Regions from separate parts of the Modestobacter sp. SYSU DS0875 genome, predicted to be linked through region 3. Evidence: predicted binding sites of a transcription regulator. Region 3 holds the regulator's gene; each other region holds the start of a gene.
What was found. The regulator LexA, encoded in region 3, represses DNA repair genes until DNA is damaged. The targets are predictions, from matches to a motif close to TCGAACANNTGTTCGA.
Positions count from the first base shown of each region.

Region 1: a site for LexA is predicted at 4,705-4,720, ahead of ACI79Y_RS01640 (DUF222 domain-containing protein). Genes of this name have one in related genera too.
Region 2: a site for LexA is predicted at 5,012-5,027, ahead of dinB (DNA polymerase IV). Genes of this name have one in related genera too.

Region 1 is NZ_JBJHAH010000002.1:118,606-125,882, forward strand. Features, by position in the region: gene ACI79Y_RS01615 (electron transfer flavoprotein subunit alpha/FixB family protein) at 1-661, shown strand, start outside; gene ACI79Y_RS01620 (cysteine desulfurase family protein) at 817-2,007, shown strand; gene mnmA (tRNA 2-thiouridine(34) synthase MnmA) at 2,010-3,083, shown strand; gene ACI79Y_RS01630 (methionine synthase) at 3,132-4,190, shown strand; gene ACI79Y_RS01635 (hypothetical protein) at 4,202-4,582, opposite strand; gene ACI79Y_RS01640 (DUF222 domain-containing protein) at 4,738-6,006, shown strand; gene ligA (NAD-dependent DNA ligase LigA) at 6,157-7,277, shown strand, end outside.
Region 2 is NZ_JBJHAH010000031.1:11,144-18,420, forward strand. Features, by position in the region: gene ACI79Y_RS16255 (hypothetical protein) at 1-203, opposite strand, end outside; gene ACI79Y_RS16260 (methyltransferase domain-containing protein) at 374-1,129, shown strand; gene ACI79Y_RS16265 (alkaline phosphatase family protein) at 1,146-2,318, shown strand; gene ACI79Y_RS16270 (sucrase ferredoxin) at 2,328-3,257, opposite strand; gene ACI79Y_RS16275 (cupin domain-containing protein) at 3,283-4,623, opposite strand; gene ACI79Y_RS16280 (BatC protein) at 4,626-4,886, opposite strand; gene dinB (DNA polymerase IV) at 5,103-6,362, shown strand; gene ACI79Y_RS16290 (DUF3040 domain-containing protein) at 6,517-6,927, shown strand; gene ACI79Y_RS16295 (ribose-phosphate diphosphokinase) at 7,015-7,277, opposite strand, start outside.
Region 3 is NZ_JBJHAH010000001.1:59,620-66,896, reverse strand. Features, by position in the region: gene ACI79Y_RS00300 (vitamin B12-dependent ribonucleotide reductase) at 1-2,824, opposite strand, end outside; gene nrdR (transcriptional regulator NrdR) at 2,986-3,495, opposite strand; gene ACI79Y_RS00290 (LysM peptidoglycan-binding domain-containing protein) at 3,809-4,351, opposite strand; gene lexA (transcriptional repressor LexA) at 4,600-5,415, shown strand; gene ACI79Y_RS00280 (hypothetical protein) at 5,502-6,566, opposite strand; gene ACI79Y_RS00275 (phosphatase PAP2 family protein) at 6,538-7,275, opposite strand.

The DNA of each region.
Region 1 (7,277 bases), on a different contig from region 3:
GGAGATCGCCGGCCGGCTGGCTCTCAAGACCGGCAGCGGCTTCCTCACCGACGTCACCGAGATCGCCCCCGACGGCACCGCCACCCAGGTGGCCTTCGCCGGGGCGACGATCGTGCACTCGAAGGTCACGGTCGGCACGCCGATCTACACCCTGCGCGGGAACTCGGTCACCGCCGAGCCCGCCCCCGCGGCCGGCGCCGAGGAGTCCGTGGCGGTCTCGATCACCGAGCAGGCCCGGCAGACCCGCGTGGTCGACCGGGTGGTGGAGCAGAAGAGCAGCCGCCCCGAGCTCACCGAGGCGTCGGTCGTCGTCTCCGGTGGCCGCGGTGTGGCCAGCGCGGAGAACTTCGCCGTCATCGAGGGGCTCGCCGACGCCCTCGGCGGCGCCGTCGGCGCCTCGCGCGCGGCGGTCGACTCCGGCTTCTACCCGCACACCTTCCAGGTCGGGCAGACCGGCAAGACCGTCTCCCCGCAGCTCTACATCGCGGTCGGGATCTCCGGGGCGATCCAGCACCGCGCGGGGATGCAGACCTCGAAGACGATCGTCGCGGTCAACAAGGACCCCGAGGCGCCGATCTTCGAGCTGGCCGACTTCGGTGTGGTCGGCGACCTGAACACCGTCGTCCCGGCCGCCACCGAGCAGATCGCCGCCCGCAAGTAGTCGTTCCAGCATGCCTCTCGCTCGTCGGGCACCGACCTGGGGTCGGTGCCCGACGAGCGTGCGAGGCATCCGCTTTCCACCAGCCGGGCGCCCGGCGACGGGGCCCGTTCCCCGGCGCCTACGCTTGCCGGTGCCATGACCTACCAGGACCAGCCATGACCTACCTGGACCACGCGGCCACCACCCCGATGGTGCCGGCCGCCGTCGAGGCGATGGCGGCACAGCTGGGCCGGGTCGGCAACGCCTCGTCGCTGCACGCCAGCGGGCGCGAGGCCCGGCGGGTGGCCGAGCAGGCGCGCGAGCAGCTCGCCGCCGCCCTGGGCGCCCGCCCCTCGGAGGTGCTGTTCACCGCCGGTGGCACCGAGGGCGACAACCTCGCGGTCAAGGGCCTGTACTGGGCCCGGCGGGGCACCGACGACCGGCGGCGCCGGATCGTGGCCAGCCCGGCCGAGCACCACGCCGTCCTGGACAGCGTGGAGTGGCTGGAGAAGCACGACGGCGCCGAGGTCACCTGGCTGCCGGTCGAGCCCAGCGGCCGGATCACCCCCGGGGCGCTGGCCGACGCCCTCGGCGAGGGCACCGACGTGGCGCTGGTCAGCGTCATGTGGGCCAACAACGAGATCGGCGCGGTCAGCGACGTCGCCGCGCTGGCCGAGGTCGCGCACGCCGTCGGCGTCCCCCTGCACACCGACGCCGTCCAGGCCGTCGGCCAGCTGGCCGTGGACTTCACCGCCAGCGGCGTCGACGCGCTGACCATGACCGGGCACAAGCTCGGCGGGCCGATGGGCGCCGGCGCACTGCTGCTGCGCCGGGACGCCGAGTGCACCCCGCTGCTGCACGGCGGGGGCCAGGAGCGCGACGTGCGGTCGGGCACCCTCGACGTCGCCGCCATCGTCGGGCTGGCCACCGCGACGCAGCTGGCCGTCGCCGACCGGGAAGAGCGGGGCACGCGGATCGCGGCGCTGCGCGACCGGCTGGTGACCGGCGTCGTCGCCCAGGTGCCCGACGCCCAGCTCAACGGCCCGGCGCTGGACGACGTCGTGGCCGGTGGCCCGGGCCGGCTGCCCGGCAACGCGCACCTGTCCTTCCCGGGCGCGGAGGGCGACGCGCTGCTGATGCTGCTCGACGCGCGCGGCATCGAGTGCTCGACCGGGTCGGCGTGCAGCGCCGGCGTCGCGCGCCCCAGCCACGTGCTGCTCGCCACCGGGGCGGACGCCGCCCGGGCGCGCAGCTCGCTGCGGTTCAGCCTCGGCCACACCTCCACCGACGGCGACGTCGACGCCGTCCTCGAGGTCATCGCGCCGGTCGTCGAGCGGGCGCGCCGGGCCGGCACCGGGCGGTCCTGACCGTGCGGGTCATCGCCGCGATGAGCGGGGGAGTGGACTCGGCGGTCGCCGCCGCGCTGGCGGTGGAGGCCGGGCACGACGTCACCGGCGTGCACCTGGCGCTCTCCCCGGACCGCCAGCAGCTGCGGAGCGGGTCGCGGGGGTGCTGCAGCGTCGAGGACGCGCACGACGCCCGGCGGGTGGCCGACGAGCTCGGCATCCCGTTCTACGTGTGGGACCTGGCCGAGCGGTTCCGGGAGGACGTCGTCGAGGACTTCGTCGCCGAGTACGCCGCCGGTCGCACGCCCAACCCCTGCCTGCGCTGCAACGAGAAGATCAAGTTCTCCGCGGTGCTGGACCGGGCGCAGGCGCTCGGCTTCGACGCCGTCGTCACCGGCCACCACGCCCGGCTGACCGACGGCGAGCTGCGCCGCTCGGTCGACGCGGCGAAGGACCAGTCCTACGTGCTGGGCGTGCTGACGCCCGCGCAGCTGGCCGGTGCCGCCTTCCCGCTCGGGGGCATGACCAAGGAGCGCGTGCGCGAGCTCGCCGCCGAGCGTGGGTACGCGGTGGCCGCCAAGCCCGACTCGCACGACATCTGCTTCATCGCCGACGGTGACACCCGCGGCTTCCTCGCCCGCCGGCTGGGCGAGCAGCCCGGGCCGGTGGTCGACGCGCTGACGGGGGAGACCGTCGGCACCCACGCCGGCGCCTACGGCTTCACCGTCGGTCAGCGGCGCGGGCTCGGGATCAGCACCGGCGACCAGCGGCCGCGCTACGTGCTGGGCATCGAGCCGGTGAGCCGCACGGTGACCGTCGGCACCGCCGAGCAGGCCGAGGTCGGCGAGGTGCGCACCGGGGCGCCGACGTGGACCGGACCCGCGCCCGTGGTGCCGTTCACCGCGGAGGTGCAGCTGCGCGCGCACGGCACCCCGGTGCCGTGCACGGTCACCGCGGCCGGCGACGGCGGCCTGCAGATCGAGCTGGGCCGCCCGCAGCGCGGCGTCGCGCCGGGTCAGTCCGCGGTGCTGTACGAGCCGGACCCGGTGCGGGGTGACCGGGTGCTCGGCCAGGCAGCCGTCCGCCGCGCGCAGTGACGACGGCGGTCGGCGGGTGCCCGGGAGGGGCGGGCTACCGTCGGCGCCGTGGCCTCGCCGAGTGACTCCCCGGACGACAGCAGCACCTCCGGCCCGGCCGTGCCGGGCCAGGACGGCCTGACGGCTGGTCCCTTCCCGTGGGGGCCTGCCTCCGGGGTCGGGTCGCTGCCCGGCACCGACCCGGTGGAGGCGATGCGGGTGGTGCTCGGTGAGCTGCCGGACTTCCCGCACCTGCCCGAGCTGCCCGGTCGGGGCGCCGGGGCCGACATGATCGGCCGTTCCGCCGGCCTGCTGGTCGACCTCGCCGTCGACCTGGTCCCGGCCGGCTGGCGGCTCGTCCCGCGCCCCGGCGCCGACCAGCGCCGCGCGCAGGAGCTCCTGGCCCGCGACCTCGACGCCCTGCACGAGGTCGCCGACCGCTATACCGGCCCGTTCAAGGTGCAGGTCACCGGCCCGTGGACGCTGGCCGCCGGGCTGGAGCGCACGCGGGGTGACCGGGCCGTCGTCGACGCCGGCGCCCGGCGCGACCTGGCCCAGTCGCTGGCCGAGGGCGTCGCCGCCCACGTCGCCGCGGTGGTCGGGCGGGTGCCCGGCGCCCGGGTCGTCGTCCAGCTCGACGAGCCCTCGGTGCCCGCGGTGCTGCAGGGTGGGCTGCCCACGGTGAGCGGATTCGGCAAGCTGCCCGCCGTCGAGGCGCAGGTGGTCGAGGAGGAGCTCGCCGACGTGGTGGGCCGCATCGCGGCACCCGTGGTCGTGCACTGCTGCGCCAACCGGGCGCCGCTGGAGCTCTTCCGCGCCGCCGGGGCCGCCGCCGTCTCCTTCGACCTCGGCATGGTGCAGGACCTCGACGACATCGGCACCGCGGTCGAGGCGGGCACCCACCTGCTGGTCGGTGTCGTGCCGGGGACCGACGCGACCCTGGCTGCACCGAAGGTGACCGCCAGCCGGGTGCAGTCGTGGTGGCGGGAGCTGGGTTTCCCGGTCGAGCACCTGCACGAGGCGGTGGCCCTGACACCGGCCTGCGGCCTGGCCGGGGCCAGCCCGGCCTACGCCCGGACGGCGATGGAACACGTCCGGGAGGCGGCGAAGTACCTGCTGCCCGAGTGAGCGGGCTCGGCTCAGCCGAGCCCGCCGACCGGTGACACCACGCCGGTGTCGCGCGGGCAGGCCCACACCGCCTCGCCGTCCTGCAGTGTTGGGGTGAGCGGGTGCGTGGTCGGGTGCCGCGGGCAGGGTGGCCAGTTCGTCGGCCGAGAGCCCCACAGCGCCTCGATGGCCCACTCCTGCACCCGGTCGGCCACCTCGACCACCTGCTCGTCCAGCGGCTGCCCGAGGGTGACAGCCACCCCCTGGCCGCTGCCGTCGGCGCGCCACAGCATGGCGCCGGCGCGGCCGGGGTCACCCGTCCAGTCGCTCGCCTCGATGCGCGGCAGGGGGACGCCGGTCGCGACCAGGTCGGCGAGCACGGGGGCCAGCGCCCGGGTCAACTGCTCGTCCACGGGTCCATGGTGGCCCACTGGTGAACGGTTCGCCCGGCTGTCGTCAAGGTCCTCGTCGCATCTGTGGACGGGCCTTTGACCTGGACATTCGGCTGGTCGATGTTGTCGGTTGCCGGTAGGCTTCGAACACACGTTCGGATTGGTGGGAGGTGTCCGTGAGCCGTTCGGCGACGCTGGACGCCGTTGCGCCGAATGTGGTCGCGGAGCTGCGGGCCGAGGGCCTGAGTGAGCTGGATGCGGCGTTGGCTGCGTTGGCTGGGGAGGGGCTGCACGGGCTGTCCGACGGTCAAGTGTTGGACCGGACGGCGCTGCTGGTGGCGGCGCGGAACCGGTTGGACGCGGAGCTGACCCGCACGGTTCGGCACGCCGAGCTCACGCAGGCCGCGGAGCACGACGGGCTGAAGTCGATGCGGTCGTGGATGATCGGACACGTGCGGTTGGCCCCGGCCCAGGCGTCGCGGATCGTGCGGGCCGGGCGTGCGCTGGAGTCCTTCCCGGCGCTGGCGGCGGGGTTCGCCGCGGGGTCGGTGACCGCGGCGCAGGTGAACGTGGTGGCGGAGGAGGTCGGCCCCGGTGAGGTGGCGCAGGCCCAGGAGCAGGGCATCGACCTTGCGGAGTTCGATCAGACCTGGGCGGTGATCGCCGCCGGTGCGCCGCATGAGTCGTTGAAGGCCGCGGTGCGGCTGTTCGAGGCCGCGCTGGACCCCGACGGTCCCGAGCCCGACCCGACCGAGGGCCGGCGGCTGACGATCGCCAAGCACGCCGATGGTTCGGTGACCGGGCGGTTCGGTCTGGACGCGGTGGGTGGGGAGAAGGTGCAGGCGGCGATCGAGTCGATCCTGCAGGCCGACCGCCCCAGGGGCGATGAGCGGACCCGCGCCCAGCAGCAGGCCGACGCGTTCGTGCAGGTGTGCGACAACCAGCTGGCGTCGGGGAACCTGCCGACGCTGCGGACGGTGAAGCCGCACGTGGTGGTGGGGATCGACCTGGAGGACCTGGTCGACGACACCGTTGGCCCGGGTGTGGCACAGCTCGGGTTCGGGGCGATGATCTCTGCCGCCCGCGCCCGGTACCTGGCCTGTGACGGGAGCATCTCCCGGATCGTGATGGGCCCTGACGGGGTGCCGCTGGACCTGGGCCGGGACCACCGGGTGGTCACCCCGGGGTTGCGCAAGGCGGTGGAGCGCCGCGACAAGTCCTGCGTGTTCGCCGGCTGTGGCGCCCCGACCTGGTGGTGCGACGTCCATCATCTGATCCACTGGCTCCACGGCGGCGAGACGTCACTGACCAACTCCGCACTGTTGTGCGAACGGCACCACACCAAGGTCCACCACGGATTCCGGGTCGAACGACAACCCGACGGGCGATGGCGCACCTCCCGGCCCGACGGCACCGAGATCCTCATCGGACCCCGGCTCACCTGACGTCGACGATCGCCCGCTGCCCCTGCCCGCTGCTCGCTGCCTTGGCAGGGCCGGGCGGCTGCGGGCACCACCGGCGACCGCGCGCACCCGCGCGGGTGACGCGGCGGCGACCGCCGTGTCCCGTCGGACCCGCCGGTTACGGTTTCCTGCGTGAGCACCGAGGCAGGGGTGGAGCAGGACGCGGTGGACGGGCGCGACCAGCCCGCGGTCGAGGCCGCCGTCGACCGGGCGGACCTCACCGAGGTCCCCGACGAGGTCCGCACCCGGCACCGCGACCTGTCCGAGGAGCTCGACCGGTACGCCTTCGCCTACTACGTGCAGGACGCTCCGCTGGTCAGCGACGGCCAGTACGACGAGCGCCTCGCCGAGCTGAAGGCCATCGAGGCGGCCCACCCGGCGCTGGTCACCCCCGACTCGCCGAGCCAGAAGGTCAACGGCGGCTTCGCCGCCACCTTCGCCCCGGTCCAGCACCTGGAGCGGATGCAGAGCCTGGACAACGCCTTCTCCTCCGACGAGCTGTCGGCCTGGGCCGCCCGCGTCGAGCGCGACGCGGGCGCCGGTGTCAGCTGGCTCTGCGAGCTCAAGATCGACGGCCTGGCCGTCGCGCTGCTCTACGAGAAGGGCCGGCTGGTGCGGGCGGCCACCCGCGGTGACGGCACCACCGGTGAGGACGTCACCGCCAACGTGCGCACCATGCGCGACGTCCCGCCGCAGCTGAGCGGTGACGACCTGCCCGACCGGCTCGAGGTCCGCGGGGAGATCTACTTCCCGGTCGCCGCCTTCGCCGACCTCAACGCCGCGATGGTCGAGCAGGGCAAGCCCCCCTTCGCCAACCCGCGCAACGCCGCGGCCGGCTCGCTGCGCCAGAAGGACCCGAAGGTCACCGCATCCCGCCCGCTGCAGCTGATCGTGCACGGCATCGGTGCGCACGACGGCTGGCAGCCCGCGCGGCAGTCCGAGGCCTACGCCCGGCTGCGTGAGCTCGGCCTGCCCACCAGCGGACGGTACGAGGTCGTCGACGACCTCGAGGCCGTCTGGGGTTACATCGAGCGTTACCGCGACCAGCGGCACTCGGTCGAGCACGAGATCGACGGCGTCGTCGTCAAGGTCGACCAGGTGGCCCTGCAGCGGCGGCTCGGCTCGACCAGCCGCGCCCCCCGCTGGGCGATCGCCTTCAAGTACCCGCCGGAGGAGGCCACCACGACGCTCCTGGACATCCGGGTCAACGTCGGCCGCACCGGGCGGGTCACGCCGTTCGCCTACATGGAGCC
Region 2 (7,277 bases), on a different contig from region 3:
GCGGGGGCCCAGGCCAGCAGCAGGCGCCAGCGCTCGCCGTCCTGGCGGTGCACCTGGAAGTCGCGGCGGCCACCGAAACGGGGCTCGGGCCGCGGGTAGTCCTCCGCCCGGGACATCGCGAAGACCCTGGCGTCCTCGTCGCAGTCCGCGGTGAACGTGTCGGTCGGGTACCCGTACCCGTCCATCAGTCGGTAGCTCGGCATGGCGGGACGGTAGGGAAGGACATCGCCACGTGCCCGGCAGGCGCGCGAACCGGAAGTGACGCCTGTCCCAACAGTCACCCCCCGCCCCACCGGTCCGTGCCCGGCGGGTCGGTGAGGCGGGGCCGTCCCACCGTGCTGTGCGCCCGCCCGACCCGCACTAGGCTCCGCACGTGCCGCCCACCTCCTCCGCCGCGCCGACCCAGGCCCCCGCCCGGACGGCGGCCGTCTGGGCGGCACTGGACCCGCTCGTCACCGCCGGCCGCCCGCTGCAGGTCCTCGACGTCGGCGGCGGCAGCGGCATGTTCGCCGTGCCGCTCGCCCAGCTGGGGCACACCGTCACCGTCGTCGACCCCAGCGCCGACGCCCTGGCCACCCTGCGCCGGCGGGCCGACACGGCCGGCGTCGGCGAGCGGGTGCGCGGCCTGCAGGGCGACGCCGATCGGATGCCCCCGGTCACCGCGGACGACCCGCAGGCCCCCGGGTTCGACCTGGCCCTGTGCCACTTCGTCCTCGAGGTGGTCGACGACCCGGCCAGCACGCTCGGCCAGATCGCCGCGGTGCTCCGGCCCGGCGGCACCCTGTCCCTCGCCGCGGCGAACCGGGCCGGCGCGGTGCTCGCCCGCGCCGTCGGTGGGCACCCCGTCGAGGCCCGCGAGCTGCTCGCCGACCGCGACCCCGCCCCGGCCCGCGGCGGCCCGGCCCGGCGGCGCTTCGACCCCGAGCAGCTGCTCGCCCTCGTCGCCGGCGCCGGCCTGCAGCCGGGGGAGTGGCGCGGGGTCTCCGTCGTCGCCGACCTGCTGGAGGCTTCCTCCGGGGCTTCCCCCGACGCGGTCCGCGCCCTCGAGCTCGCGCTCTCCGGCGCCTCCCCCTACCGCGACGTCGCCACCGGACTGCACGTGCTGGCCACCCGGCCGGCCACCGTCTGAGCCGCGGCGACGCGAGATGAGCCTGCCCCCGGATCTCGCGGTCCCGGCCTACGGCAGCGCCACCCTCGCCGACGTCCTGCCCAGCGTGGCGACCGCGCTGGGCGTCCCGGTGCAGCGCGGGGACCTGCCCGCCGACCCACTGCGGCTCACCGAGGCCCTCGACGGCGCCCGCCGGGTCGTCGTCCTGCTGGTCGACGGGCTCGGGGCCGAGCTGGTCGCCGCCCACCCGGACACCGCACCGGTGCTCAACGCGCTGGGCACCCCCGCCGGGGTGCTCTCCGCGCCCTGCCCGAGCACCACCCCGGTCAGCCTCACCACGCTGGGCACCGGGCTGCCGCCGGGCAGCCACGGGGTGCTGGGCTTCGTCACCGAGGTGCCCGGCGCCGGCCGGACGCTCAACCACGTGCAGTGGAAGGACGACCCCGACCCGCGGCAGTGGCAGTCCCGGCCCACCGTCTTCGAGCAGGCCAGCGCCGCCGGGGTCCGCTGCACGGCCGTCGGCCCGCACTCCTTCGCCGGCTCCGGGCTCACCCGGGCGGCGTACCGGGGAGCGGAGTACACGCCCGCCTACAGCCCCGGCGACCTGGTGGCGCTGGTGCACAGCGCGCTCGCCGCCGGGGAGCCCAGCCTCGTCTACGCCTACACCGCCGAGCTCGACCTCACCGGTCACGTCCGCGGGGTCGACTCGCCCAGCTGGCGGGCCCAGCTCGGCGTCGTCGACGCGGTGGTGGAGCAGCTGGCCGCCGGCCTGCCCGACGACGCCGTCCTGCTGGTCACCGCCGACCACGGCATGGTCGACGTCCCCGGCGACACCCGGCTGGACGTCACCGAGGAGCCGGCGCTCACCGACGGCATCCGGCTGCTCACCGGCGAGCCGCGGGCCCGCTACGTGCACACCGAGCCCGGCGCCGCCGACGACGTGCTGGCCACCTGGCGGGAGGTGCTCGGCGAGCGCGCCTGGGTGGTCGGCCGGGACGAGGCCGTCGCCGCCGGGGTGTTCGGGCCGGTCGACCCGGCGGTCGCCGAGCGGATCGGCGACGTCGTCGTCCTCGCCCGGGGCACCTGGGCGTTCCCCGCCGGGGCGACCGAGCCCCCGCACGCCGCGCTGCTGGCCGCCTACCACGGCTCGCTCACCTCGGCGGAGCTGGCGATCCCGCTGCTGGCCGCCCGCGGGCGCGCCCTGCGCTGAGCCGCGCGGTCAGGCGGGTCCGGCCGGCGCGGACACCCGCAGCGACAGCGGGTGCCAGGTGCGCCAGTGCACCGGTCGCGGTGCCTGGCAGGTGGTCAGCGCGGCCACCTCGGACCGGCGGCTCTCGATCGCCACCAGCACGTGGCCGTCCGGCGCGCCCAGCGTCACCGCCCAGCGCTCCACCCCCTCGCCCGGGGAGGGCAGCTGCGCCAGGTGCACCAGCGGCAGGTCGCCGACCCCGAGCAGGCCGAGCTCGGCCCGGGCGTGCTGCTGCGCGGCCTGCACCGGCGGGGCCCAGCCCGACCGGCCGCGCAGCCACGGCAGCGCCACCTCACCGCGGGCGTGGGCGGCCACCAGCTCCGCGCCGTCGCCGGGCACCTGCCCGTACACGTGCCCGGTGGGCAGCACCAGCACGTTCGCGGCGAACCGATCCCCGCCGAGGTGGCTGGTCTCCCAGACCTCCGCCGCCCCCGCGGCAGCCAGGCCCGAGGTGAGCGGCCGGCCCCGGACGGCGCAGCACGCGTCGTGGGAGCCGTGCGTGCACACCAGGTACGTGGGGACGTCGGTCGGCTCGCCGACCGAGCCGTCCCAGGGCACCTCCAGCAGCTCGGCGTCGGACTCCCGGGCAGCCCAGCGCACCGTCTCCACCCCGGGGGTGGTGTCGGCCAGCGCCCACCGGCGGCCGGTGTCGGCCAGCCGTCCGCCGGGCCGGCGCACCAGCTGCACCCGGACGCCGGCCTCCCGCGCCCGCGCCGCCAGCCGCGGGGCCACCGCCCGGTCGAACCGGGACTCCAGCAGCGCGTCCCGACCCCAGGGCCCGGGCTGCTCCACCAGCAACCAGCGCCGGGCCGGCGGCGCGGTGGCCGTCGGGGCGTCGCCGCGCAGCAGCGCCTGCACCGAGCAGCGGGCGTCGTCGAGCCGGCCGGCCGGTCGGGGCACGGGATGCCGTGGAGTGGGGGGCTCCTCACCCACCGACGGCGCCATGACCCCCATCGTGCCCGCCGGTGCGCGCGGGCGCCCCGGCACGGGCATCGGGGACGACCGCGATCGACTCGGTCACCAGCCGGCGGGCCAGGGTGAGCTGGTCGGCGGGGTCCAAGCCGGGCAGGTCGCCGACCTTCAGCTCCCCGGCGGCCAGCAGCGCGGCCAGCGCGGGGCGGGTGGACGCCGGCAGGTCGTGGGTGCGCCGGCCGGCGACCAGCGCCACCCGGTCGCCCACCGGCTCGCGCAGCTGGGCCCGCAGCAGGGGCCGCACCCGGAGCACCGTGCCGGCGTCGAGCGCGGCAAGCGCGGTGGACTGGGCCAGCGGCGAGACCGGCGCGGGGCGCACCTGCCCCCAGGCGCGGGCGCGCAGGGAGTCCGCGACCGCGGCCGGGTCGACCTCGCCGATCCAGCGCTGCAGCCCGCTGAGCACCGCGGCGACGTCGTCGGCGGTGGCGTCGGGGTCGGCGAGGTCGACGCCGAGCGGCAGCGAGCCGCGCAGCGCCGGGTCGTCGGCGGCGAGGGTGCGCACCAGGTCCAGCGCCGACTCGACCGCGCCCCAGCGGGTCACGGGGTGGATCCCGACGGTCAGGTGGGCGCTGATCTCACCGAGCGCGACCGCGGAGTGGATGTAACCCCGCGGCAGGTAGAGGGCGTCGCCGGGGCGCAGCACGGCGTCGATGACCGGCGGGTGCTCGGCCGCGGCGGCCACCTCGGCGGCCCGGTCGGTCCAGGGGTGGGTGCGCAGCGGGTCGGGGAGCACCGGCTCGTGGATGGTCCAGTGCTTCTCCCCGGCGACCTGCAGCACGAAGACGTCGTGCACGTCGTAGTGCGGGGAGAACCCGCGCGAGGACGGCGGGGTGACGTAGGCGTTGACCTGGGTGGGGTGGCCGAGGTCGGCGGCCAGCTGGCCGGCGAAGGCGATCAGCGGCGGCCAGAGGCGGTGCAGGCCCTGCAGCACGACGGTGGCCCCGTCGGCGAACAGCCGCAGCACCGCGTCGGAGGAGACCTGGTCGGCCACCTCGGCACCGGCGCCCTGCGGGCTGGTGAACCGCTTGGGGTCGACGACCGCGCCGTCCTTGGCGATCCGCAGGAACGGGGTGCGCAGGCCGCGGGTGCTCAGCAGCTCGTCGACCGCCTCGAGGCTGAGCAGGTCGGTGAAGGTGCCGCCGAGCTCGGCGGCGGTGGAGAGCAGTGGACGGCGCGACCAGTGCCCGGTGGCGAACTCCTCGGGGTCGACCGCGATGCAGCGCCGCAGCGCGGGACGGGCGCCGCCCTCCCGGGGGGAGGACGGCGCCCGGTCCTGCAGATCGGGGTCGGGCACGGTCAGGCCGAGCCGTCCGCGCCGCCGTCGTGCACGCCCGCGGCGCCGCCGTCCGCAGCACCCGAGTCGGCCGGGCCCTCGGCGCCACTGTCCGCGCCGCCGTCGGCACCGCCGTCGGCACCGCCGTCCGCGCCACCGTCGGCACCCGCGCCGCCGTCCGCGCCGCCGTCGGCGCCGCCGTCGTGCTGGCCGGGCGTGCCCTCACCGGCACCGGAGTCGGCCGGGCCCTCGGTGCTGGTCATGTCCTCGTCGTCGAGCGCCATGGCTCCTCCGATCGTCGAGTCGGGCCGCCGGTCGGCGGGCCCGGGGCTGTTCTACCGCGATGATCGACTCGCCACACCTCCGAGTGGCGGGCCCGCCGGCCGGCGACCGGTTACGCTCGTCGGCATCGAACACCTGTTCGACGACCGTGGGGAAGACGGCCGTCGCGCGGGTACCGGGTGCGCGCGGGGGCGCGGGGTGGTGAGGGGTGTCGCGGAGTGTCCGATCGGGCTGCCGGCTGCACGGTGCTGCACGTCGACATGGACGCCTTCTTCGCCAGCGTCGAGGTGCGCCGGCACCCCGAGCTGGCCGGCACCCCGGTGATCGTCGGCGGCGCCGGCAACCGCGGCGTGGTCACCTCGGCCACCTACGAGGCGCGGGCCTACGGGGTGCGCAGCGCGATGCCGACGTCCCGGGCGCTGCGGTTGTGCCCGACCGCCACCGTGCTGCCCGGCGACCTGGCGCTCTACGCCGAGGTGTCCCGCTCGGTGATGGCGCTGTTCCGGTCCATCACCCCGCTGGTCGAACCGCTGAGCCTGGACGAGGCGTTCCTGGACGTCTCCGGTGCCGGCCGGCGGCTGGGCGACCCGGTGGTGATCGGGGAGCACATCCGGGCCCGGGTCTACGACGAGCAGGGCATCACCTGCTCGGTGGGGGTGGCCGGCAGCAAGTTCGTCGCCAAGCTCGCCTCCACCCGGTCCAAGCCCGACGGGCTGCTGGTGGTCCGCCCGGCCGAGGTCATGGAGTTCCTGCACCCGCTCCCGGTCGGGGCGCTGTGGGGCGTGGGCGCCAAGACCGAGGAGGTGCTGCTGCGGCTGGGGCTGAAGACGGTGGGCGACCTGGCGCACGTGCCGGCGCGCACCCTGCAGCGCGCGGTCGGCTCCGCCGCCGGGGCGCACCTGCACGAGCTGGCCTGGGGCCGGGACCCCCGCCGGGTGGTCCCCGACGAGCCCGACCGGTCCACCGGGGCCGAGGAGACCTTCGGCACCGACGTCGACGACCCGCAGGTGGTGCACCGGGAGCTGCTGCACCTGGCCGAGCGGACGGCGGGGCGGCTGCGCTCGACCGGCTCCCTGGCCCGCACGGTCACCCTCAAGGTCCGCTTCGCCGACTTCACCACGATCACCCGTTCCCGCACCCTGAAGGTCCCCACCGACGTGGGCCAGGAGCTGTACGACACCGCGCGCACGCTCTTCGACGCACTCGGGCTGGACCGGGCCCGGATCCGGCTGGTGGGAGTGCGGGCCGAGGGGCTGGTGGAGGCCGACGCCACCGCCCGGCAGCTCGAGCTCGGCGCTCGCGAGCACGGCCGGCGGGACGCCGAGCTGGCCGCCGACCGGGCCGCCCGGAGGTTCGGCGCCGGCGCCGTCCGCCCGGCGACCCTGCTCGGCCGCACGCGCGTGCCCGGCGAGCACCCGGTGGCGCGCCCGGCAGCGCCGCGGAAGGGGGTGCGGCAGCCGCCCAGAGCGCCCCGCTGACCTGCCGGGAGTGCGCTGCGGGAGGCAGATCACCGCACTCCCGGGTGTGTCGGGAGCCGCTCGCCTTTCGCACCCCGCGAACGGCTCGTATCCTCGGAACCACCACAGGCGGACTGTCGTCAGTGGGTTGTGTACTGCGCACCTGGAGGTCGACGTGCCGCTCTCCGAGCACGAGCAGCGTCTGCTGGAGCAGATCGAGCGCGCCCTCGTCGACGACGATCCGAAGTTCGCCTCGACGGTTCGCACCGGTGACCGCCGGCAGAAGGCCCGCCGCAAGGTGCAGTTGGGCGCCCTGCTGGTCGTCGTCGGCCTGGCGGTGATGGTCAGCGGCGTGGCCCTGCCCAACGTCGTCGTCGGCGTGCTGGGCTCCCTGATCGCCTTCGGCGGCGCCGCCCTCGGCGTGCTGAACTACAAGGCCGCCACGGGCGCCGTCGAGGCAGGCCCGGCCGCGACCGGCCCCGGGGGCGCCACGGCCGCCCGCGGCAAGGTCGGCAAGAGCAAGGCCGGCCGCCCGCCGTTGAAGAACCGCCTCGAGGAGCGCTTCCGCCGCCGCTACGACCAGTAGCCGCCGCAGGCCCGACCACCAGCGCAGCCGCCGCCCACCGGGACGGCGGCTGCGCTGTCCCGGTCGCCGGCCGGTGGCGGGGTCGGGTCAGCCGGCGGCCGACGGCACGGCGTCGAACAGCGCGCTGACCGACTCGCCGTCGTGGATCCGCTGCACCGCCTGCGCCAGCGCCGGGGCGACCGACAGCACGGTCAGCTTCTCCGCCCCCCCGGCCGGCACCGGCACCGTGTTGGTGCAGACGATCTCCAGCACGTCCGGCTGGGCGCCGATCCGCTCCAACGCACCCGCGGCGAACAGCCCGTGGGTGCACGCCACCCGGATCGACCGGGCCCCGGCGTCGCGCAGCCGGT
Region 3 (7,277 bases):
TCATGCACAGGGGCGCGTCGGTCGCGGTGCCGGTGACCAGCTCCAGCAGCTCGGCCGAGGAGTGTGCCTCCTTGATCGCCTCCTTCGGCGACTCCTGGGTGACCTTCTCGGTCTCGGCCTTCGCCGGGGCCTCGGTGGGCACCGAGCCGCGCAGCGCCTCGACGTCGACCTCGTCCTCCTCGGTCACCTGCGGGGTGGCGGCAGAGGTGTCGTAGCCGGCGACCTGAGCGGCCCGCTCCTCGGCGCTGAAGATGCCGAGGTTCGCCCGCTTGTCCACGGGCAGGTGGTCCAGCGCCAGGCGACGGAAGATGTAGTCCATCACCGACTGGGCGATGCGGATGTCCGGGTCGTCGGTCATGCCGGCCGGCTCGAAGCGCATGTTGGTGAACTTCTGGATGTAGGTCTCCAGCGGCACACCGTGCTGCAGCGCGATCGAGATGCCGATCGAGAAGGCGTCCATCACCCCGGCCAGGGTCGAGCCCTGCTTGCCGAGCTTCAGGAAGACCTCACCGAGGCTGCCGTCCTCGTACATGCCGGCGGTCATGTAGCCCTCGGCGCCGGCGACGCTGAACGACGTCGTCATGCTGGTCCGCTTCTTGGGCAGCCGCTTGCGCACCGGGTGCGCCAGCGCGGCGGTGGCGGCGGGCGCCGTCTCCTCAACCGCGGCCTCGGCCTTGGTGCCGTCGTTCTTGCCCTTGCCACCGGACAGCGGCTGGCCGACCTTGCAGTTGTCGCGGTAGATGGCCAGCGCCTTGATGCCCATCTTCCAGCCCTGGAAGTAGATGTCCGCGACGTCCTCGACGGTCGCCGACTCAGGCATGTTGACCGTCTTGCTGATCGCGCCGGAGATGAACGGCTGGACCGCGGCCATCATCCGGACGTGCCCCATCGGGGAGATGGCACGCTCGCCCATCGCGCAGTCGAAGACCTCGTAGTGCTCCGGGCGCAGGCTCGGGGCGTCGACGACGTGGCCGTGCTCGGCGATGTACTCGACGATCGCCTCGACCTGCTCCTCCTGGTAGCCCAGGCTCTTCAGCGCCCGGGGCACCGTCTGGTTGACGATCTGCATGGAGCCGCCGCCGACCAGCTTCTTGAACTTGACCAGCGAGAAGTCCGGCTCGATGCCGGTCGTGTCGCAGTCCATCATGAAGCCGATGGTGCCGGTGGGTGCCAGCACCGAGGCCTGCGCGTTGCGCCAGCCGTTCTCGGCACCGATGGCCAGGCAGTCCTGCCACTGCTGGGTGGCGACCTTGAGCACGTCGGCGTCGTCGGCACCGACCGGGCGGATCGCGTCGTTCGCCGCGGCGTGCTTGCGCATGACCCGGGCGTGGGCGTCGGCGTTGCGGGCGAAGCCGTCGTAGGCGCCGACGACGCCGGCCAGCTCGGCCGAGCGGCGGTAGGCGGTGCCGGTCATCAGCGAGGTGATCGCCGCAGCCAGCGACTGACCACCGCGGGAGTCGTAGGCGTGGCCGGTGGCCATCAGCATCGCGCCGAGGTTGGCGTAGCCGATGCCCAGCTGCCGGTAGGCCCGGGTGGTCTCCCCGATCGGGTCGGTCGGGAAGTCGGCGAAGCAGATCGAGATGTCCATCGCGGTGATGATCAGCTCGACGGCCTTGACGAAGTTCTTGGAGTCGAAGGTGCCGTCGTCCTTGAGGAACTTCATGAGGTTCAGCGACGCCAGGTTGCACGAGCTGTTGTCCAGGCTCATGTACTCCGAGCAGGGGTTGGATGCGTTGATCCGCCCGGTCTCGGGGTTGGTGTGCCAGTCGTTGATCGTGTCGTCGTACTGGACGCCCGGGTCGGCGCACTCCCAGGCCGCCTGGGTGACCTTGCCGAACAGCTCGCGGGCGTCGACGGTCTCGATCACCGAGCCGTCGGAGCGGGCCCGCAGACCGAACTCGGTGCCCTCCTCGACCGCGCGCATGAACTCGTCGTTGACCCGGACCGAGTTGTTGGCGTTCTGGTACTGGACGCTGGTGATGTCCTTGCCGCCGAGGTCCATGTCGTAGCCGGCGTCGCGCAGCGCGCGGATCTTGTCCTCCTCGCGCGCCTTGGTCTCGATGAACTCCTCGATGTCGGGGTGGTCGATGTCGAGGACGACCATCTTCGCCGCGCGGCGGGTGGCGCCACCGGACTTGATGGTGCCCGCCGAGGCGTCGGCACCGCGCATGAAGGAGACCGGGCCGGAGGCGGTGCCACCGGAGGAGAGCAGCTCCTTGGAGGAGCGGATCCGGGAGAGGTTCAGGCCGGCACCGGAGCCGCCCTTGAAGATCAGGCCCTCCTCGCGGTACCAGTTCAGGATCGAGTCCATCGTGTCGTCGACCGCGAGGATGAAGCAGGCGCTGACCTGCTGCGGCGAGGCGGTGCCGACGTTGAACCAGACGGGCGAGTTGAAGCTGAAGACCTGGTGCAGCAGCATCCAGGTGAGCTCGTGCTCGAAGATCTCGGCGTCGCCCTCGGAGGCGAAGTAGTCGTGCTCGCGGCCGGCCGCACCGTAGGTCAGCACGACGCGGTCGATCAGCTGGCGGAGGCTCGTCTCGCGCTGGGGGCTGCCGACCGCACCACGGAAGTACTTGGTGGTGACGATGTTGGTGGCGTTGATGCTCCACTCGGCCGGGAACTCGACGCCCCGCTGCTCGAAGTTGATCGAGCCGTCCCGCCAGTTGGTCATGACGACGTCGCGGCGCTCCCAGACCACCTCGTCGTAGGGGTGCACACCGGCGGTGGTGAAGACGCGCTTGACCTTCAGGCCCTTGCCCCGGGTGGGCGCCTTCGGGCTGCGACGGGTCCGGGTGGTGGCGAGGCGGTCGGCTGTCTCGGTCATCGTGCGAGGGCTCCCTGGTGTTCGTGCTCTGGCGTCGAGCTGAGCGGCGGTGCGGGCGGAGCGGCTGGGGAAGCCGGCGGGTGCCGGAGCCGGGTGGTGCGGTGCGGTCTCCTCGTCGAGACCTGTCTAGTCGGGGGGTGTGACAGTTCGGGGCGGCGTCCTCAGGACCCGGCGGCCGCGCCCGGCGGCCCGTCCTCGGCGGCGGGTGACCCACCGGCTCGGGCGCGCACGGCGGCCCGCAGCTCGGCGATCTCCTTCTCGAAGTCCGCAGCGGAGCTGAAGCTCCGGTAGACGCTGGCGAAGCGGAGGTAGGCGACCTCGTCGAGGTCGCGCAGCGGGCCCAGGATCGCCAGACCGACCTCGTGGCTGGGGATCTCGGCACACCCGGTGGCGCGGACGGCGTCCTCGACCTGCTGGGCCAGCAGCGCGAGCTGGTGCTCGTCGACCGGGCGGCCCTGGCAGGCGCGGCGGACACCGGCGACCACCTTCGCGCGGGTGAACGGTTCGCTCACGCCGCTGCGCTTCACGACGGCGAGGACCGCCTCCTCGACGGTGGTGAACCGCCGCCCGCAGCCGGGGCACGAACGCCGCCGCCGGGTGGTCGCGCCCTCGTCGGTCTCGCGCGAGTCGATGACGCGGCTGTCGGGGTTGTGGCAGAAGGGGCAACGCACTGTCGGTCCACCTCCTCCCGAGGTGTCGCGGCCGGGATCACCGCGGTGCTGTGACACCGTGGGACACCGACCCGTGGACCGCTCCTGTGGACTGCTCCGGGGACATCCGGTGGATGGCCCGGGGAGAACGTGTGGAACGGCTGTGGACGACTTACACCCGTGTAAGCACTAGATGTTGTGGTGGAACCGTACGGCCACCCCTACAGGTGTGCAAGCCCTGTCGTGCGTGTCGTGTTCCGCAGCTGACCCGCCCGCCGCTCGCGCACCCACGCGTCACAGCCGGGGCCCGTGGCGACGGGCCCGGCGCACCTCATCAGGGCAGCTCGAGCACCTGACCGGGCTGCAGCACGACGTCCTCGAGGTCGTTGCGATCGAGGATCGCGTCGACAACCGCGCGCCGGTCCTCGTCCGGCGCCAGGTCACCGGCGATCGACCAGAGCGTGTCGCCGGGCTGGACCACCACCGTGCCGGCGCCGGCCAGCTGCAGCGCGGGCTCCCCGTCGGCGACCACCGCGAGCGTGCCCACCGCCACCCCCAGGCCGACCGCCACCGACAGTGCCGCCACCGCGCGCCGGCCGCGGCGGGTGAGTCGCAGCGGCAGCTCCGCCCACTCCCCGGCCGACGGGCACGGAGCGGCAGCCCGGGGCGGGCCACAGTCGCCACCACGGACGGGCCGCGCCACCGCGACCCCCGACGAGGGCCCCGGCCGCCCACCGGGACGCACCGGTGGACGCCGGGCCGGGCGGGGTCCGACCCGCCCCGCGGACCCCATCCGCGCGACGGGCGCCGGCGGGACCAGCCGGAGCGGCGGGCGGAGCGGGGCGACGGTGGTGTCCGGGTACTCGGCGATGACCATCGGTGCACTCCTCACAGCAGGCACCCCTCGGGTGCGATCTCGAACGCCTGTTCGATTCGAACGTCTGTGCGATGTCTACCGCACGCCACCGACAGGAGCGCACCGACACGGCGGGTGTTCGAACACGTGTTTGAACCGCAGCCGCCGAGCCGCTACCGTGCGCAGGGAGACCACGACGGCGTCCCACCCCGCCCCGGCAGGCGGGATGCCACCGGGCAGCTGCGCGCGCAGCCGGACGAGGAGGACACATGGCGGTCGACGGCCGGACGGCGGACGAGCGCAAGGGGTCGAGCCGACGCAGGCGCCCGGCCGGGCAGGCGGCGGAGGCCACCGAGGACACCGGCGGCGCGGCCGTGCGCGAGTTCCCCGACCGCAGCGAGGCCGGCGACGGGCTCACCCAGCGCCAGCGCCGGGTGCTGGAGGTCATCCGCGACTCCATCGAACGCCGGGGCTACCCGCCCTCGGTCCGCGAGATCGGCGAGGCCGTCGGCCTCTCCTCCGCCTCCTCGGTCGCCCACCAGCTCTCGGTGCTGCAGCGCAAGGGGTGGCTGCGCCGCGACCCCAACCGGCCGCGCGCACTGGACGTTCGGCTGCCGGGCGAGCACGGCGCGACGGTCGGTGCCGACGCCTCGGCCGATGCACTCGCCGCCGCCGGTGCGGCCAGTGGCGTCGACGAGGCGGGCGCCCCGGCGCCCACCTACGTGCCGCTGGTGGGCCGCATCGCCGCCGGTGGCCCGGTGCTGGCGGAGCAGGCGGTCGAAGACGTCTTCCCGCTGCCCCGCGAACTGGTCGGTGAGGGCACGCTGTTCATGCTCAAGGTCACCGGTGACTCGATGGTCGAGGCCGCGATCTGCGACGGCGACTGGGTGGTGGTCCGCCAGCAACCCACCGCCGAGAACGGCGAGATCGTCGCGGCGATGATCGACGGTGAGGCGACCGTGAAGACGTACAAGCGCCGCGACGGGCACGTGTGGCTGCTGCCGCACAACCCCGCCTATGCGCCGATCCCCGGCGACGACGCCACCGTCCTCGGCCGGGTCGTGACGGTGCTGCGCCGGGTCTGACCCCGGCCACCGCCTGCGGCTGGGCATGCCCCGCCGCAGGCGGGGTTCAGGGGGTCACTCCCGCAGGGGGTCACTCCCGCAGGGGGTCACTCCCGCCGGCGGCGGACCTTGCCCCCGATCCAGACGACGACGGTGGCCACACCAGCCGCGATGATCCCGGCCGTCACCGGGGGCACGCCCGGGGCCGCGGTCACGAGCTCACCGGTGGGCCCCGCGTCCGGCGTCGCAACGGTGGCGGTGCCCGGAGCGGGCTCACCGGGCACCGGGACCAGGGTCACCGGCGCCGGCAGCCCCTCGCTGGTGACCAGCAGGTCGCGGTTGTTCGCCGCGAAGGTGATCGCCTCGCCCTGCGGTGAGTCGGGGAGCGCGATCCGGACCGGCGCGCCGGACAGCGCGCCGGCCACGTCGGAACCGGTCAGCGGCCAGACGTAGGCGTCGGTGTAGGTGCGCAGGGCGATGCGCTGCCCGTCCGCCGACACCGCGCCCCCGGTCACCAGCAGCTGCCCCGCGCGGCCGACCGGCCCACCCGGCGTGCCGGTCAGGGTGAAGCCCAGCCCGACCACCCGGGTCATCGGCACCGTGGCCCCGTCGGCCAGTGGCGCATCCGGGCGGTACACGCCGGAGGAGCCGAGCACCTCCTTGGTCACCAGGTACGGCGTGCCGTCGGGCGCCAGCAGCAGCGCCTCGGCATCGTGCGCCCCGTCCGGGTAGGTGAGCCGGGTCAGCGTGGTGCCCCCGTCGGGGCGCAACCCGATCAGCGCGACGGTCTCCCGGGCGGCGTTGTTGTCGCCGATGTCGGCCAGCCACACCGTGCCGTCCGCGGCCAGGGCGAGGTCCTCGGGGTCGTACGGGTCGACGCTCCCCGACCGCAGCTCCGCGACGGCGCAGGTGGTGTCGAGGACGTGGACCTCCGCCCGGTCACCACCGTCGTTCATCGCCAGGAGCGTCTCCCCGGCGCTGGCCAGGCCGGAGATCTCCGGCAGCCGCGCGTCGGTGATGGTGCAGCGCGTGCTCGGCGCGGCCTCCTCGGCGAGCGCCGCCGGTGCTGGCAGGACCGCTAGCAGGACCGCCGCGGGCAGGGCGAGGAGCGCCCCGTCCGCCAGGCAACGGCGGCCGGCGCGGCTACGCGTGCGGCCGGCCCACTCTGGCACGGACCCAGCGTGACACCACGACTGCGTCGAGTGCATGAACCACGCCCAAGAGCACGACGCCGACGGCCGCCCCCACGACTGCATCGGTGACCCAGTGGAAGTTCAGCGCCACCATGGCCACTCCTGTGACCAACGGCCCCAGCACGCTGAGCAGCCAGGCCGCTCGTTGCAGCCGGGCGTGCAGGCCGTACTCGACGACCTGCCAGCGGGCCACGCCCCACATCAGCACGGCGTTCGCCACGTGCCCGGACGGGAAGCTCTCCCCGCCCCGGTGGAAGTAGGAGCCCGGATAGGCGGGCGCGGTGCGCCCGGTGCCCCACTTGACCGCGTAGACCGCCGCGGTGAGCAGCAGCAGGGCCAGCAGGACGCGGACCAGCGGCACCGCCGTGCGGTGCCGCCAGGACAGCCAGCCCACCAGTCCGATGAGCACCACCAGGATGGTGCCCCGCCCACCGGCCTGGGTGAACACCCACACCGGCCAGTACGCGGCGGAGTCGCGCAGCCCCCAGGAGCCGATCCGGTCGGAGACCGCCAGGTCCAGCCGCTCCAGCACGCCGCCGGCGAGGAGGTCGACGGTGACACCGGTTGCCACCAGCACGGAGAGGAGCACCAGCCACCACGGCGGGCGACCGACGCCGACCACCGGCTGGGCGCGCGAGTCCGGGCCGTCGGCGGCGCCGGGCCTCACGCGCACCGCTCCGCTCGCCACGA